Regions from separate parts of the Brumicola nitratireducens FR1064 genome, predicted to be linked through region 2. Evidence: predicted binding sites of a transcription regulator. Region 2 holds the regulator's gene; the other holds the start of a gene.
What was found. The regulator sigma-54, encoded in region 2, starts transcription at its own class of promoters, with help from an activator protein. The targets are predictions, from matches to a motif close to GTTGGCACGNNNNTNGNNT.
Positions count from the first base shown of each region.

Region 1: a site for sigma-54 is predicted at 4,286-4,304, ahead of GNIT_RS10760 (FlgO family outer membrane protein). Genes of this name have one in related genera too.

Region 1 covers NC_016041.1:2,499,772-2,507,920, forward strand. The annotation lists gene GNIT_RS10740 (SdrD B-like domain-containing protein) at 1-991, opposite strand, end outside; gene GNIT_RS10745 (fimbrial biogenesis chaperone) at 1,076-1,861, opposite strand; gene GNIT_RS10750 (hypothetical protein) at 1,942-2,586, opposite strand; gene GNIT_RS10755 (hypothetical protein) at 2,635-3,261, opposite strand; gene GNIT_RS10760 (FlgO family outer membrane protein) at 3,633-4,187, opposite strand; gene GNIT_RS18395 (LysM peptidoglycan-binding domain-containing protein) at 4,479-5,492, shown strand; partial or broken gene GNIT_RS18550 (transposase) at 5,753-7,039, opposite strand; partial or broken gene GNIT_RS10780 (endonuclease III) at 7,310-7,423, shown strand; gene gloA (lactoylglutathione lyase) at 7,459-7,842, shown strand; gene glpQ (glycerophosphodiester phosphodiesterase) at 7,870-8,149, shown strand, end outside.
Region 2 covers NC_016041.1:966,443-974,591, forward strand. The annotation lists gene mgtE (magnesium transporter) at 1-72, opposite strand, end outside; gene GNIT_RS04195 (HPr family phosphocarrier protein) at 79-351, opposite strand; gene rapZ (RNase adapter RapZ) at 341-1,240, opposite strand; gene ptsN (PTS IIA-like nitrogen regulatory protein PtsN) at 1,309-1,752, opposite strand; gene hpf (ribosome hibernation promoting factor) at 1,766-2,053, opposite strand; gene GNIT_RS04215 (RNA polymerase factor sigma-54) at 2,077-3,555, opposite strand; gene lptB (LPS export ABC transporter ATP-binding protein) at 3,613-4,338, opposite strand; gene lptA (lipopolysaccharide transport periplasmic protein LptA) at 4,335-4,892, opposite strand; gene lptC (LPS export ABC transporter periplasmic protein LptC) at 4,861-5,424, opposite strand; gene kdsC (3-deoxy-manno-octulosonate-8-phosphatase KdsC) at 5,421-5,975, opposite strand; gene GNIT_RS04240 (KpsF/GutQ family sugar-phosphate isomerase) at 5,975-6,949, opposite strand; gene GNIT_RS04245 (calcium/sodium antiporter) at 7,039-7,995, opposite strand.

The DNA.
Region 1 (8,149 bases), 1.5 Mb from region 2:
AGCCATCGTCCGGAACGGTGGTCGCTTGGAGAAAAACTTGATTACGAAACAACTCTGCTTCCCAACCTGGCGGTGCGGTCTCTTTTAAGGTAATAAATTGGTTGCTATCCCTAAAGCTCTCTTCGCGGCGCTCAAATATGATGCCTACACCAGCTTGTGTACCTGAGGTTAAATTGTTAGTGCGGCTGCTAATATCGCCAAACTGATATTGGTCATATAAGCCTAGAATATAGTCATCAGGACTGGTTTTATAGCGGCTTAATTGTAACCTAGCTTGCAGCTCTGCATTTTTAGAATCTGTTAGTGTGAGTTGCGCAGAATGATATAAAAGATCAGACGTCAGTTGCAGCGATGAGTTAAAGCCCGAACCTTCGTCACTTTGTTCAGCCGCTATATTGATGCGTCCATGAGGAACGGTAAAAGCTCGGTACTGATCATCTATGGTAATGGGTATTTGCTCGCGTGTGGGCGCAGTGTACCCTTCAGTCAGCCTGTCTAGCGCCCTATTTTGCGCTTGTTTTGATAACACTTGAATAGGAAATATGGCGTTATCGCGCCCGGTGGTGATTTCTACTTTGAGTTGCTGAGAATTAAAGTTTAATTGAGTTGAAAATAATTGTTCAAACACTTGAGTTTGAACAAACATGTAAAAGCCATCAGTTGCCCAAACAGAGCCTAGGTTTGTAGCATTATCAGATTCTGCCCCTAGTAACTCAAATTCAACTATGCTGTTTTGATGCCATACTGTTAAACGTGGGCCGGACAACAAATAACGCACTTTGAGTGCATCTAAAATCGGCTCTATGGCAATCAGTCTTTTACCTTCAACTTGGTGAAGATCAATAGACCGCGCTATTATGTTATTGTTAAGTACTACGTCAACTAAAAGATACTCATCATCACTCAGTTCTACCTGCACTAGGCGCTCTGCTAATGCAGGTACGGGCAACAAAACTAAAAGCAATAACCAGCGTTGTAATTTTTTTAACATATTAGTTTGTGTTTCACCCGTGAGTTTATTGATCCAGGGTAAAATATCTGTTAGATAATAAACTAACAGTGAATAGTATTAGCGCTACCTTACATCTTGCTGGTGTGTAATGCTGCCACCATATTTGGTATCTTCAGTAAACCTTATGGCTACTTGATCTGCGGGCATGTCATTAATGTCAAGAGAGTACATAACCTTTTTAACCTCGGGGTAAATAGAAACATTGCTTCTAAAAGTAATCATTTCGTTATTACTTTTATCGATTGCTTCTAGTTTGCCATATACCGAGCGTCCACCTTCTCTGCTAATACTAAAACTTACTTTACCGTCGGCGACATTAAAATCGTCAAATTTTAATGATGCATCAAGCTTGCCAGTTCTTACAATCACAGGAACATTTTGTACTATTCGTGGCTGAACCGTTAATTTAGCTGAATTGTTATTGCTATTAGTCACAGTAGAATTGATTGGCTCTTCCACTTTGTCACAGGACACTCTTAAGTAAGAGCGATATTCTGCTGGCGTCGTATTCGACTTACGTCTTATTGTGAACCTAACAGTTTGAGGGCTTCTGGGCGCAACGGTAAAGCTTCTAGGAGAATACCGCATCCAAGGCTCTGCTGAATTATCTGGCAATTCATTGCCATCTTGGGGCAGCATTTTACCATCTTCACTAAAGTTGTTATGCACCAAAGAAAGACTGCAAGTTTCTGGCACTCCTCCTTTATTAAACATCACAAATGAGGCCGTATTATTATCATTATCTAGGTATACACGATAGGTAGATAAGCTGATTGCTTGAGCGCTACTTGCCACTAGCCCGATTAACGCTGTGGTCACTGTTACATTGATAAACTTCGATAATTTCACTTTATTCTCCTAAAAAAAAGTCATTATAATCAAGCGATTACAATGACTTTCAACTATACCACAAGGTTGATTTTTACATATTAATAAGTAACAGATATGTCAAAATCAATCAAATAATCAGTTGCCGCCGCCAGACCAATGCCTGCTGTTGCCTGACCACCAATCGCTAGGTAAGAAAAGCCTGCTACAGGTACTCCGTTACCAGCACTGACAGTTTGGTCGCCGGTTGCCGCAAGGGTAAATTGCTGACCAACACCACCATTCGCTACGGCTGTACATACATCACCATCCGGGCTGCCGTCGTAATCACCAACACAACCTACGGGTGCAAAAGTAATGCCACTAGTTGTACCTGAAGTCAAAGTTACAGTCACATCAGCACCTTCTGAGCCTTCAATTTCGTACACACCAGGTACGCCATTGGTTCCAGCGCACGAAGCTCCAGCGGGAGTTACACCATAGTTGGTACTTGGGCCTAGTGTAGCAGTGGCATTAGACATCTTCATAACAGTTTCGCCAGGAAAATTAACGCTAACCGTTGGTTGTGTCATAGTACAGGTAGAAGCACTTGCCAAATAAAGGCCAGTCATCTGCACGCCCGCTACTTCTGTAATGGTGACATTTTTAATGGTCTTAAATGTACCAGTTAAATTTTCGTTTGCCGCCATAACCGAAGTACACATAGGTATTGCTAACAAGACAGTAACTAATCGAGTAAATTTCATAATAATCTCCAAATTTCTTTTTGAATCGTTTTCAGTTAACGATAGCTTCTAATAAACCACGTCAACGTTAAACGTTACTGGATAGTTTGTGTCAGACGATAATCCGGTTGCGCCAACTGTTATAGTACCGCCAACAGTGAAGTGAGCTAGGTTAGCTGATGATGCTCCATTATCAGTAGCATTGGCCAACGTCATGGTTAACGGCGCACCAAGAGTATATGCATTACATACGTCACCATCAGTACCAGCATTATCATGAACAACACCACAGCCCTGGGGAGCAAAAGTAAAGTCATCAGACTGAGTTAAAGTTGTAACTGTTAAGTTGACATCCAAGCCACCGATACCGGTCACACTATATACACCAGGGGTACCTATTGCTGCACCGCCGCCTACGCAGTTGGTGCCTGTCAATACGCCATAGGTGGTCGCAGTGACGTTGGCATCTGTAAGTACATCTGTATTTGCTGGTTGATCTGCATCCATGGTGCACTCTCCACTAGCGGTAGTGGTGATATTTTCACCAAAATCCAAAGCAGTTACTGTTAATATAGATACATCGTCTAAAGTGCTTACTTGGGCTTGGAAGGGATCAGCATAAGAATTAGAAGCGCATAATGCTCCCAATACAACAGCCCCGATTTGAAGCGCCAGTTTTGTTTTATTTGGTTGCATAGCAACACTCCTAGTTATTAAGTTATGTTAATTGATCAGAAGGTAAAGTACTTGCTTTCACTAATCAATTACGGTCTCTAAGTCAGGGTATAACAGTTCATACCTCTATACTCTAACGGCTAATCATCCATAAACTTTAGGAAATCCGTTTGTAAAAACCTTAACTAAATTTTAATCATGAATTAACGTCTGAACAAAGGACCTAAAATGACTTAAAATTTACTTACATTTTTATATCGACCAACAATTCACTTAAGTTAGTTTTTTTTTATAAAAAACCATAGACTCGAAAGAGTTAACACAAAGATAAGCATTTAATTGTCATCAGAGTGATTGCCTGAACAGATGTTTAGATAACCTTTGGTCTAAAATTAAACATTTTTCAAAATCATATTTGGAAGAAACTTATTTCCAGATGCCACTAAACGGCCGTTCTTTAGTTCGACTACTTTGACACTGAGTATAATGCCATGTTGATTTTTCATCATTTTACCCACCATCACATAACCTGTGCCAAACTCTTCCAGTGATGCATGCTGCTCATCGGAGTATTCTATTTCACCTGCTTCAGTGCGATATAAATTATTATTCAAGCTTATATCGCTGGTTATTATGCCTAGGTCCCTTAAATCACCTGCTAAATACTCTGCCAATTGTTCGCTTAATGCGCTACTTTGTTTATTAGTTTGCCCGCCATATTCAAATGGTCTGACAAGAATGGCACTATTTAAGCCTTGAATAGGTAAATCCGCTTTTAATTCTCTGGCTAATTGCTGAGTGTATTCATTTAATTGAACAAAATGTATGCTCGGCGTAGCGCTTGGATTTTCCGTTTGATTAATGACGTTTTGTGGCAACTCTTGGCAAGTGTTAAAATTGCCATTGTCGTCTGCACATAATCGTCTACTTTGATCTGCTTCAAACATCGAACAAGCAGACAAAGTGATACACACACAAATAATATAACAATATTTTGCAACCAATCTCATCTCACTACCCAAAAATAAAAAAACGTAATATACCTCAGCAATTTTTGAGCCAAGAATAACCCACCACTAACACTAGTGTTGATGCCAATAAGTATGGCAAAAAAATCCTCTTTCACTGCAAGAAACGGAAGATTATTGCCTCTTATTCCACTCTAGCTTCAAAACAAATTGACCAAAGGAATCAAAAATAGTTAAGGTAGACTCTTATATTCAAAAGGACATAATCCGTTGCACAGATATTCGCTTTTTATCGCCACTAGTTTATTATTTTTAGGCTGTTCATCAGTTAGTGACAACAATCACACTCCCCAAACAATCACAAATACACAGGCTAACCGAGCAGTCACCTTATCTCATATTCGCGCCTATCTTTTAATTGGCAATATTGAAAAAGCCGAGCAACTTTTTCAAGGTCTAGGTCATACTGAGAATAATACTCAGACTTTGTTAATCTTGTCCGAACTCAAAGCGGCTCAAGCCGATAGTTTAGGCGCTCAACAAGCATTTCTATTAGCCATGGATAATAAGATTGCTTCTGAGAAACCTATGGTGTCATTTGTGCTACTAGATTATTTTTGCACTGAGAAAATGTGGCCAGCCATTGAAGGATATGGGCGTTCAATAAATTCAGCTGTCATATCTGCAGATTTAAAAAACACCCAACTCACGACTATAGGCCAGTGTTATTTTGAGCAAGACAAGTGGCAAGCAGCCAGATACTGGTTTGAACAGCTAGATTTTTCTGGCTCGATCAGTCCTACCGTTTATTTAGCGCTAGCAAGAGAAGCTGTGGAGTCTACACAATATGTTCGGGCAAAAGACTTAATTGAAAAATATGATACCGTAAAAAGTACCGTAAACGCACATACCCTATGGACTGCATTTGAAGTTTATACTGCTCTTAACCAACCCCAACAGGCGATAGAGTTGGGCAAGCAGCTGCGTATCTTATTTCCAAACAACTCTTTTACCCGTAGATACATACTACTGACTAAACGTGAGCGAATTCAAGCTATGAAAGAAGACCCATTACCTTCTCTAACTTTAAGATCCAGTTTGCCTCTACCGTTAGAGCCTAAAAGCGCTACAAACGCATTTCACATCATTAAAAAAAGCGAAACACTCTATCAATTATCTAAACGTTACGGTGTGACAACATCAGAATTAATGTCTTGGAACCCTGACATAGTCATTGATGATATTTCTATCGGCACTGAAATACGCATCACCCCCTTACGTTAGATGTTTTTGGGCAAGCTTGAATTACAACTGAAGTTTGCCACGAGTATAAGTGGAATTTAAGCTATATGCTACCCTTCGTCACAGCTAGCTTTTAGAGTGGGTAGATATTTTTTGCGAGGATGTTCTGGTAGTATTTGCCGATGTAATAGGTTTCAGTTTTTGAACTTTTTAGATCATTGGTACAGCAATATTAGAAGTTGAGTGCAGGCTGTCCTGCCATGAGATTGTATATTTCTTAGTATATTGTGTTTGCTTGTTGTCTATGCCCCAAAATTGAAGTCACGTTGAATAGTAAAGTTGTTCGCTTCATAAGGTGGCCCACGTAAAGGTGGTAATAGCGTTGTTGGTTTAGAAGTTGAGTACTTTTTATCTAAATGCCCCAGTATTTTTTAGACAATGTGGATATCTATGATGCAAGAAATGACACTTACATTGTGTTTCTCGCATTTTTCGCATTCTTTGATGTCAATATTGAATACCCCTTTTAGGCGCTGAACCCATGTCATCCCTCGCGTATGGTAAGGTTTATCTGATTGTTCATTTCCATTTACCTATTTAGGGCTATTTTTGCCTCGCTGGGATGCTGTCACTTGAGCACGAGGGTTCACGTTAGGCGCGAATACGCCAAAAAACGGGGGAGGTTGAGCCTTGGTGGTAGAATGAGAGCGGCTAGTTTGCTAATAAAATCGATAGGGTCAAAGAATACATGTTTAGTACCGTCTCGATAAGGCGTTTTCAATTCATAGCGTACTTTTCCATGGTCAGTCTTACTTAAACGCTGTTCACTAATCTCAGGACGGCTGGTGTAACGGCAAAGTCTTTCTAATTTCTCTGGTTCGTCGGCATTGGCAAAAACGCCTGTATGTAGAGAAAAGCCACTTGTATTCGATACCTGGCCATACTTGCCTTCACTGCTAGCCGTTAAGGTTTGCAGTGTAAATACTTTCTGGCCTTGTTGAGGACCCATCGCTATGCGGGAGCTAACTGAAGCACCTTGCAGATGCAATAGACTGTCTTCATCATCAACAGGCAAGTTAAGAAAACTGTTTTCCATATCCCGCTCTACCAAACCAACTTCCTCCAAATATCTGGCAATACGTTGGCTGATGATATGCACGAGCTCCACCGTGTCATCATGAGACGGGGCTTTGATGCGTCTAAAGGTAGCACCGCCCAATGGACTTTCGCTAATAGCACCTTCTAAAAAAAAGCATATAGAAGTGGATGTTTAAGTTAAGCGCACTACCAAATCGCTGAATAAGTGTGACCGCTCCCGTTTTGGCTAGGGCCCCCCCCCCCCTGCGTTTGCAGCTAAACGCGACTAACTTCTCATGTTTGCAGCCACCACATACTGCGCGCAAAAAGCCGTGCTCAAGTCGACCAAAACGAAAGAACTCATCAAACTCACGCTCAACATACTTAGGTAAATACTTGCCTTGCTCCGCTAGGTTGGCAGTAAACTCTGGGTAATATCGTCCAACCAATTGATAGAGTAACGTAGTTTCTGGTCGATGGCGCTTATATGTTTCACTTTGTTGCAATGCCAGTGCAAGTATTCTTCCTTAAATTCTTTGTAGGCTAGTGTGGCAAAAACAAGCGCATTTTACGACGGGCTCAATGGCCGCCTATACCGTGACCATGCCCTTGAAGATAATGTTAGGCTACTTACCCCTAACGCTCGGAGGAGTCATACAATCAATTTCATCGACTGTCTCCTTACTGCTATTAAGGATTGTTCAACGAGCAGCTTGCCAACAGACGCTTTTAACACTAACCTGCTCCATCACAATTATATGTTTGGTTTTATCAACTGCGATAATACATTTTTTGGTTGGGCGACCATCGCTGTTGACACTCATATTTTTAGACTGAGCAACCGCACCAAACTAGCAATGGGTAAGACCGTCGAAAAAATCGAAGAAAAATTGATTACATCGATGCTGGATTAACGGACAAAGGAAATTAAATGAGATTACTACACACCATGTTGCGCGTTGGTGACTTGCAAAAATCCATCGCTTTTTACACCGAAACCTTGGGCATGAAGCTATTACGCCAAAGTGAAAATAAAGAGTATAAGTATACATTGGCGTTTTTAGGTTACGGCAATGAAGATAATAATACTGTCATAGAGTTGACTTACAATTGGGGTAAAACAGAGTATGAGCACGGAGAGGCCTTCGGTCACCTCGCTATCGGGGTAGACGATATTTACGCTGTCTGTGATGATATCACAGCGAAAGGCGGTGATGTTTATAGAGCTCCGGGCCCAGTGAAAGGCGGCAAAACCGTGATTGCTTTCGTCAGAGACCCGAGTGGGTATGCCATCGAACTCATTCAAGAGAGCTAGCGCGACATTAAATCAAGTAGGGTTGAAATGAACTTATTAAATGTAAAATCAAAAACTGTCATTTCAATCCTAATAGCTATATTTTCACTACCGATAGACGCATTTCAAAGAAGTTATACTAAAAACTTGAATGAAAATGCCCCATTCGTCACGATTGCACATCGGGGTGCTTCTGGTTATTTGCCAGAACACACATTAGACGCTGCCACCCTAGCTTTTATGCAAGGTGCAAACTACATAGAACAAGACATAGTGTTAACTGCAGATAACGTGCTTATTGTTTTGCACGACATCCATATCGACACCG
Region 2 (8,149 bases):
ACCATCGTTAAGCGACTCGCTTATCGATGCTAATTGGCTTTGTACATTGTTTTGTTCAACAGTTTCAGCCATAAGGCCCTATTCGTCTTCGTTAAATTTATTTACGATTAAATTTTCAATCGCCTGCATCGCTTTCTCAGCGTCGCCGCCATCGCAGCGCACGAGTACCTCTTTTCCTTGGCTACTTTCAAGCATCATAAGCGCTAACACACTGTTAGCAAAGGCTTCTTTATCCTCTTGATGCATTGTTATTGTCGCTTCAAACTGATTAGCTAATTTTGCTAATTGAGTCGCTGCGCGCGCGTGCAGGCCTAATTTATTTACGATAGTAAGTTGCTTTTCAACGATCATGCTGAGACTCATTCAGTGTATTTGGATCAATCTCTTCTTTTTTGCTCAACTTCAATTCACGGTGTCTGATTTGTACATCCCCATGGCTTGCACGGAAGCTATTTGCAAGCGCCTCTGCCACAAATACAGAGCGATGCTGCCCGCCGGTGCAACCTATAGCAACAGTAACATAGCTGCGGTTGTTTCTTTCTAAATGTGGCAGCCAAGTTGATATCAGGTTTTGAATTTGCCATATGAATTTGGTGACAAGTGGCTGTCCCCCTAAAAATAACTGTACCGGGCCATCTAATCCATTCAAGGGCTTTAAGTCGGGCTCCCAGTGTGGGTTAGGCAAAAAACGGGCGTCAAATACATAATCTGCATCTCTTGGAATGCCGTATTTAAAGCCAAACGACTCAAATACTAGGACTAAGTTTGCGCTTTTTTTACCTAACACTCTTTCTCGAATTAGTTCTGAAAGCTCGTGCAGTGATAAATTATCGGTGTTGATATGTAAATCCGCTTTTTCCGATACAGGCACTAATATTTCTCGTTCCGCCTCAATTGATTCGGCCAGTGATTTATTGAGTTTGAAGAGCGGGTGCAAACGTCTTGTTTCACTATAGCGCTTAATCAATACATCATCACTAGCGTCTAAATACAAAATGGTAACTTCCCAAATACTGGGCAAAAAGTCCACAATTTCGCTAAGCTCATTCGCCATTTTAGGCATGTTTCTAACATCGACGCTCACCGCTACTTTTTCGCTTTCATCGGCGAGTGCATGAGTAAGTGTCGGCAGCAAATTTACGGGTATGTTATCGACGCAATAATACCCTAGGTCTTCCAAGGCCCTTAATGCAATTGATTTGCCTGAGCCAGAGCGACCACTGATGATCAAGAGTTTCACGTGTGCAGGTCCTTTAGAGGTAGATAACAGTTATGAAACGGTGGGATAATTCACCGTGTGGTTAATTTTTACGCTAGTGCTGAAATAATTTCGTCTCTAGTAGCAGCGTTTCTTAACGCTTTTACTATGTTTTTATCGCTCAATTTTTGCGCGATAGATGAAAGCGTTTGAAGATGCTCTTGGGTTTGTTCACTGGGCACTAATAAAGCGAAAAATATATCTACGGGCTTGTCGTCTATTGCATCGAATTGGATCGGTTCTTCGCTAGTGACAATGATAGCAACTATATCCTGTATTCCTTCAATTCTGCCGTGTGGTATAGCAATACCGTTACCTATGCCTGTGCTACCCATTTTTTCGCGCGCCAACATGCTCGCAAGCACATCATTTAAATTGAGCTGTGGATTTCCCTTCACTGCAATTTCGCTGATGACTTCAAAAATTCGTTTTTTGCTTTGACACTCAACCGCACATTCAGTGCGGTCGAGTGAAATAATATCAGATATAATCATAATTCGTAGGCGACTAATGTCGTTTTGACTTTTCCTTGTGCTTTATAACTTGGCGATCTAACTTGTCAATCAGTCCATCGATGGCTGCGTACATGTCAGTATGTTCAGCGTTAGCGTGAACAACGTCACCCTTGAGATGAAGTGTTGCTTCAGCTCTTTGATTTATTTTCTCTACATTTAACACTACATGTACATTACTAATATGATCGAAGTGTCTTTCTAATCGTTCGAATTTACTGTCGACGTATGCTCTTAGTGAATCAGTAATATCAACGTGATGACCAGTTAGATTTATTTGCATAATGTTACGTCCTCTTATGAAGTCTACAGCAGACTTTTTCTTTGGTTCGACGGGGGAATCGAGAGGGACTCTCGATATTTCGCAATGGTTCGTCGAGCAACTTGAATTCCTTGATCGGCCAACAATTGCGCAATCTTGCTATCACTAAGTGGTTTGCTGACAATCTCCGCCGCAACGAGCTTTTTGATGAGTGCTCTTATTGCTGTCGACGAACATTCACCGCCAGATTCAGTTGAAACATGGCTAGAGAAAAAGTACTTAAGCTCGAAAATGCCTCTGGGCGTATGCATATACTTCTGGGTGGTAACCCTTGAAATAGTTGACTCATGCATATCGACCATCTCAGCAACGTCATTTAAAACCATTGGTTTCATCATTTCTGGACCGTGTTCAAAAAAGCCCATTTGCTGCTGAACAATACAGTGAGATACTTTCAATAGTGTCTCATTGCGACTTTCTAAGCTCTTAATAAACCATTTAGCTTCTTGTAAGTGTGACTTAATATATTGTGAATCGTTCGAATTTTTAGTGCTTTTACTGAGTGCTTCATACTCTTTATTGACGATCAGCGGTGGCAAAGAATCACCATTCAGCTCAACTGTCCAACGACCATTTTTTTTCGCAACAGACACGTCAGGAATAACGTATTCAGAATCTTTAACGGCAATTGTGCTTCCTGGTCTTGGGTTAAGCGTTTGCAATAGGCGCATTGCTTCTCGCAGCTGGTCTTCTTTCAATCGAGTTTTACGCATCAATGTGCGGTAGTCTTTGCTGCTTAACAAGTCGCTGTGTTCTGTTAACAACAGACGGGCTTCAGCCAACCAAGGCGTTGCAGGATCAAATTGGGCTAATTGCACCATTAAGCACTCTTGAGGAGTACGAGAGCCGGAACCAATAGGGTCGAACATTTGAATGCGTTTTAGAACGCATTCAACTTCGTCCAATTCAATTTCTTCGTTTTGTAAGCTATCTAAAATTTCCTCGCTGCTAACAGTGAGATAACCAGACTCATCAATTGAGTCAATTATCGCAATAGCAATAGAGCGGTCTATATCTGAAAACGGGGTTAATTCCATCTGCCAAATTAGATGGTCTTGGATATTTTCGGTGGTTTCGCCCTGAAATATGTAGTCATCATCTGCGGGGCCGTTGGATATGTTGGCTGGCGCAGACGAGGCGCTTAGATATTCTTCCCAAGAGCTGTCTAGTGGTAAGTCATCAGGAATTTGGTTGTTTTCGAGTGCGTCGTGGCTGTCAACGTTATCTGAATTCTCCGCACTGAGTGAGTTTTTATCAGTATAGTCTTGAGGTTCAGAGTCACTGTCTGAGCTGTCGTTGTTGTGTTCACTTTCGTCAATTTCTAGTAAAGGGTTGGAATCCAACGCTTCCTGAATTTCGAGCTGAAGATCCAATGTAGACAATTGTAGCAGCTTTATCGCCTGCTGAAGCTGAGGCGTCATTGTTAGCTGTTGGCTAAATTTTAACTGCAGTGAAGGTTTCATTGATGTCCTTCAGTTATTTCTAATGGTGATAAAAGCCAGTTACAAAACATGATACACCTATAATACAAATTGGTCGCCGAGATACACTTCTCTCACTTTTTGGTTACTGAGTACTTCAGCAGAGGTTCCTGATGCAATCAGCTCACCGTGACTTACAATATATGCTTTTTCACAGACATCTAGCGTTTCACGTACATTATGATCTGTGATCAACACACCAATGTTTCGCTCTTTTAATTGTTTAATGATCTTCTTTATATCATTAACAGAAATTGGGTCAACACCGGCGAATGGTTCATCGAGTAAAATAAACTTAGGATTTGCAGCTAAAGCTCGTGCAATTTCAACGCGGCGGCGCTCTCCACCGGATAAACTCATGCCTAAATTATTTCTGATATGACTGACATTAAATTCGTCCATTAAGTCGTCAGCTTCTTGTTCACGTTGATCTTTTGCCAATTCTTTGCGTGTTTGTAATATTGCCATTAGATTTTCATACACGGTCAATTTACGAAAAATAGAGGCTTCTTGGGGCAAATATCCAATGCCATGTCTCGCACGCTCGTGCATAGGTTGAATTGACATGTCTAATTGGTCAATAAAAATTTCACCTTTATCAAGCGGTACCAAGCCGACAATCATATAAAACGTCGTTGTTTTACCTGCGCCGTTTGGGCCTAACAAGCCAACAATTTGGCCTGTGGACACTTCCAAGCTAACGTCTCTTACAACTTGTCTAGCTTTGTATGATTTAGCGAGGTGTTTTGCAAACAAGGTACTCACTTTTTATTTTCCTTTTGCTTTTCCATTGCTTCTTTTGTTTTTTTCAAAGTATCGCCATCAAATACGGTCACAACTTGCTGCTGACTATCGGTGTCTTTCTGCGCCTGCCATTGCTCTTTTATAATGTTGTATATAATTGAGTCGGTTTTTATACTAAACGCATTTTGATAAAGCTCCGCATTTCCTTTTAACGTGATGATTTTAGTGGCTTTCTCGTAGCGAATACTGTTTGCTTTTGCCACCACCATTGTGCCGTCGGCCAGTTGTTGTGTGTAACTCGCTGGATTGCCTGTCGCTTCAAACACTTCTTTATCTTTACCAAGAGCTGCTGATACTTTCAATCGTTCAGCTTTGATTTCTAAAGTACCCTGAGTAATCTTTACGTTGCCTTCATGCACGGCTACTTTCTCTTTTCCGTCACCGTAGCTGCTGTCAGATGATAGCTTCGTTGGTTTATCAAAGTCGTTCTTCTTAATTGCTTCTTGTGCACTTAATGAACCCGCGCCAGCCAACATAAGTAGGCTAGCGAACAGGTAGATATTCAGTTTGAACATGGTTTTTTAACTCATATTTTTGGGTTTCTAAATTGGCTTCGAACCCTCGGCCATTAATAATAACGTTTGCACCCGAAATAACTAGAGGTTCATCGGATGTAATTGTCTTAGTCAATAAATCAATTTCTATAAAGTTAGTCGATATGGTTTGTATGTAGTCTTCTGGTTGCAGATTACGAATTTGTACACCGTTAACCAACTCAATTCGGTTGTTGTCGTAAAAAGTCCCTTCGTCAGCATTTAATTGCCAACTTGAACCATCGCTTTGAAGATAGATCGTATATTCAGGGTTGGTGAAATTGACAAACCCCAGCATTTCATAATGTTCCATGGTCTCAGCGCTGACTTGATGGGTAAGGTTGCCATTTTTGTCGAATAATTTACTGCGTAAGTTTTTCGCCTCGTAATTAGGCATCAACGCAGCGTCTTTGTCGCTTAACACGACCTCTTTATCATCTTCCAACCACGTCGGTAGATACAGCGCAAAAGCGATACCAAATATTAAAATAATACTAACAGCCAGCCTATTCATACGCTTGCTCCGTGAATATCTTCAAGTTTACCCTTGGCTTGCAGAATAATGTCACAAATTTCACGCACTGCACCACGCCCGCCCGCCAACGTTGTGCAAAATGTGGCTTGCTGTTTCACATAAGGGTGAGCGTCGGCCACCGCAATACCAATTTCACTTGCGCTGAACATGCCCAGATCAGGCATGTCATCGCCGACGCTGGCAATCGTAGATGCCTTGTAGCCAAATTGTGTAATCAATTCATTTATTGCGATATGTTTATCTTCTCTGTTTTGCATAATATGATCAACGTTCAGTGCCGTCATGCGCTGCTCTACAATACTTGATTGGCGACCTGTGATAACAGCAACCTTAACGCCAACTTTTGCTAGAGCCTTGATACCATAACCGTCTTTTGTGTTGAAGGCTTTGAGTTCTTCACCTTGATTGCCCAACAAAATAGTACCGTCAGAAAATACGCCATCAACGTCGCACACTAACAGTTTAATGCCTTTGAAACGCTCAAATAAAGTTGCGTCTATTGGGCCATATAAGGTATCGACTTTTGACATTACACGACTCCTGCTTTAAGCAGTGTATGCATTTTAATAGCACCGACCGGTTTTTGTTCATCATCAACAATAAACATCGCACTAATTTTGTATTGTTGCATTAAGTTGAGGGCGTCTACCGCTAATTTTCCCTTGATCATAGTAACACTTTTCGGAGTCATCACTTGTTCCACTGTCGATTTGTGTATATCAACCTGCTTGTCTAATGCTCTTCGCAGGTCACCGTCGGTAAAAACACCTAGCAAGTTATTATCATCGTCAATGATCCCTGTCATTCCTAAGCCCTTGTCTGAAATTTCAAACAAAGCTTGCATGACGGTTGCGGTGTGCTTAACGAGGGGGAGTTCTTGTTCGACAGCCATTATTTCGTCTACCGTGAGAAGCAGCTTTCTTCCTAACGAACCACCCGGATGGGATAGCGCAAAGTCGTCGGCTGTGAATCCTTTTGCTTCCAGAAGAGCTACGGCTAACGCATCACCCAATACCAATGTGGCAGTGGTGCTGGTGGTTGGTGCTAGGCCGAGAGAGCAAGCTTCTTTTTCAACATTAATATTGAGCGCCACATCCGAGAACTTGGCCAAAGTACTGTTCGCATTGTTGGTTATGGCAATGACCGGTACACCAATTCTTTTGACGACGGGCAAAAGGCCTGTCAACTCATGGGTTTCGCCTGAATTAGATATACCGATAAGTACATCACCCTTGGTTAACATTCCTAAATCCCCGTGATTGGCCTCTCCGGGATGCATAAAAAAGGCTGGCGTGCCAGTACTCGCAAGCGTTGCTGCAATCTTATTTCCAATGTGACCGGATTTGCCCATGCCGCAAACAACTACTTTACCAGTACAGTGAAGCATTAACTCGCAGGCTTGGTTAAAACTCTCATCCAAACTATTCTGCAATTTTTGCAAAGCTTCAATTTCGTTTTGAAAAACTGTTTTTGCGGTTTCTAAAAAACTCTTCTGTTCGCTCATGCTATTACAGCAACCTTTTTGTTTGTTCATGCCTTGAGCAACAATACGCTGCCTTACATGAATTCCAACTGAATTATATATGTGGGCTGTTACTTAAATAACCAGTATTGATAAGTAAGAAAGGCCAATACAAAAATACCACCTTCATAGCGGTTAATTTGCCGTGTGCCGCGCAAATTAAAGCAAAAAACGAAGAGCAGTATAGTCAAGCCAAGCATGACATAAGAGTCGCGCGTAGAGGCGTTCAGGTCCAACATACTAGGAATAATCAAACCAGGCATTGCGAGAACCGCTAATATATTGAAGATATTAGAACCAATGATATTTCCAAGCGCAAGGTCGTCTTCACCTTTTCGAACACCAGCGATACTTGCCGCAAGCTCAGGCAAACTAGTACCTAACGCGATAATGGTCAAACCAATCACTAGGTCGCTAACGCCAAAGAAACGCGCTATGTAGACCGCGCTTTCCACGAGAAAGTGCGCGCTCAAGGGGAGCATAATTAAACCAACGATTACCCACATGACTGCATTTACGGTTGGCACATTACTTGGTATTTCGTCCTCGGTTTCTGCAATTAATGGGTCGTTTTTATCCACTTTGAATGAGAGCCAAGCCATTATTGCGAGCACCAAGACAAATAAGGTAATTAAAATGATGCCTTCAGTTTTGCTGAGGTAATTGTCTGAAAGGAAGTAAACAGCGATTAAGGTGACCAACAGCAACACCGGTAGTTCCCGTCTTAATGTTGTCGATGAGACTAGTAAGGGCTTGATGAGTGCAGTTATTCCTAAGACTAAAGCAATGTTCGTAATATTGGAGCCGATTGCATTACCAACCGCGGTATCCGGATTGCCGTTCAATGATGCTGTTGCGGAAACCACTATTTCAGGAGCGCTCGAACCCATGGCGACAATAGTCAAGCCAATCATCATCGGGGACACACCAAAATTTTTGGCAAGTGCTGAAGCACCATAGACAAATTTATCTGCACTCCAACTGAGCACAGCTAAGCCTATTAAAAATATAATGATTTGTGTAATCACGTAGTTTTAAATCTCTTCTAAATCGTTTTGTTATTGTCGCAAAAAGCCCAGCGGTTTGACACCTAAAAAGTGCGAAATATTGTTCTCTCGTACTTTTTTACCGTTTTCGTCGCTAAGTCAATTCCTAATATATAATTTTTGTTACAGATTTATG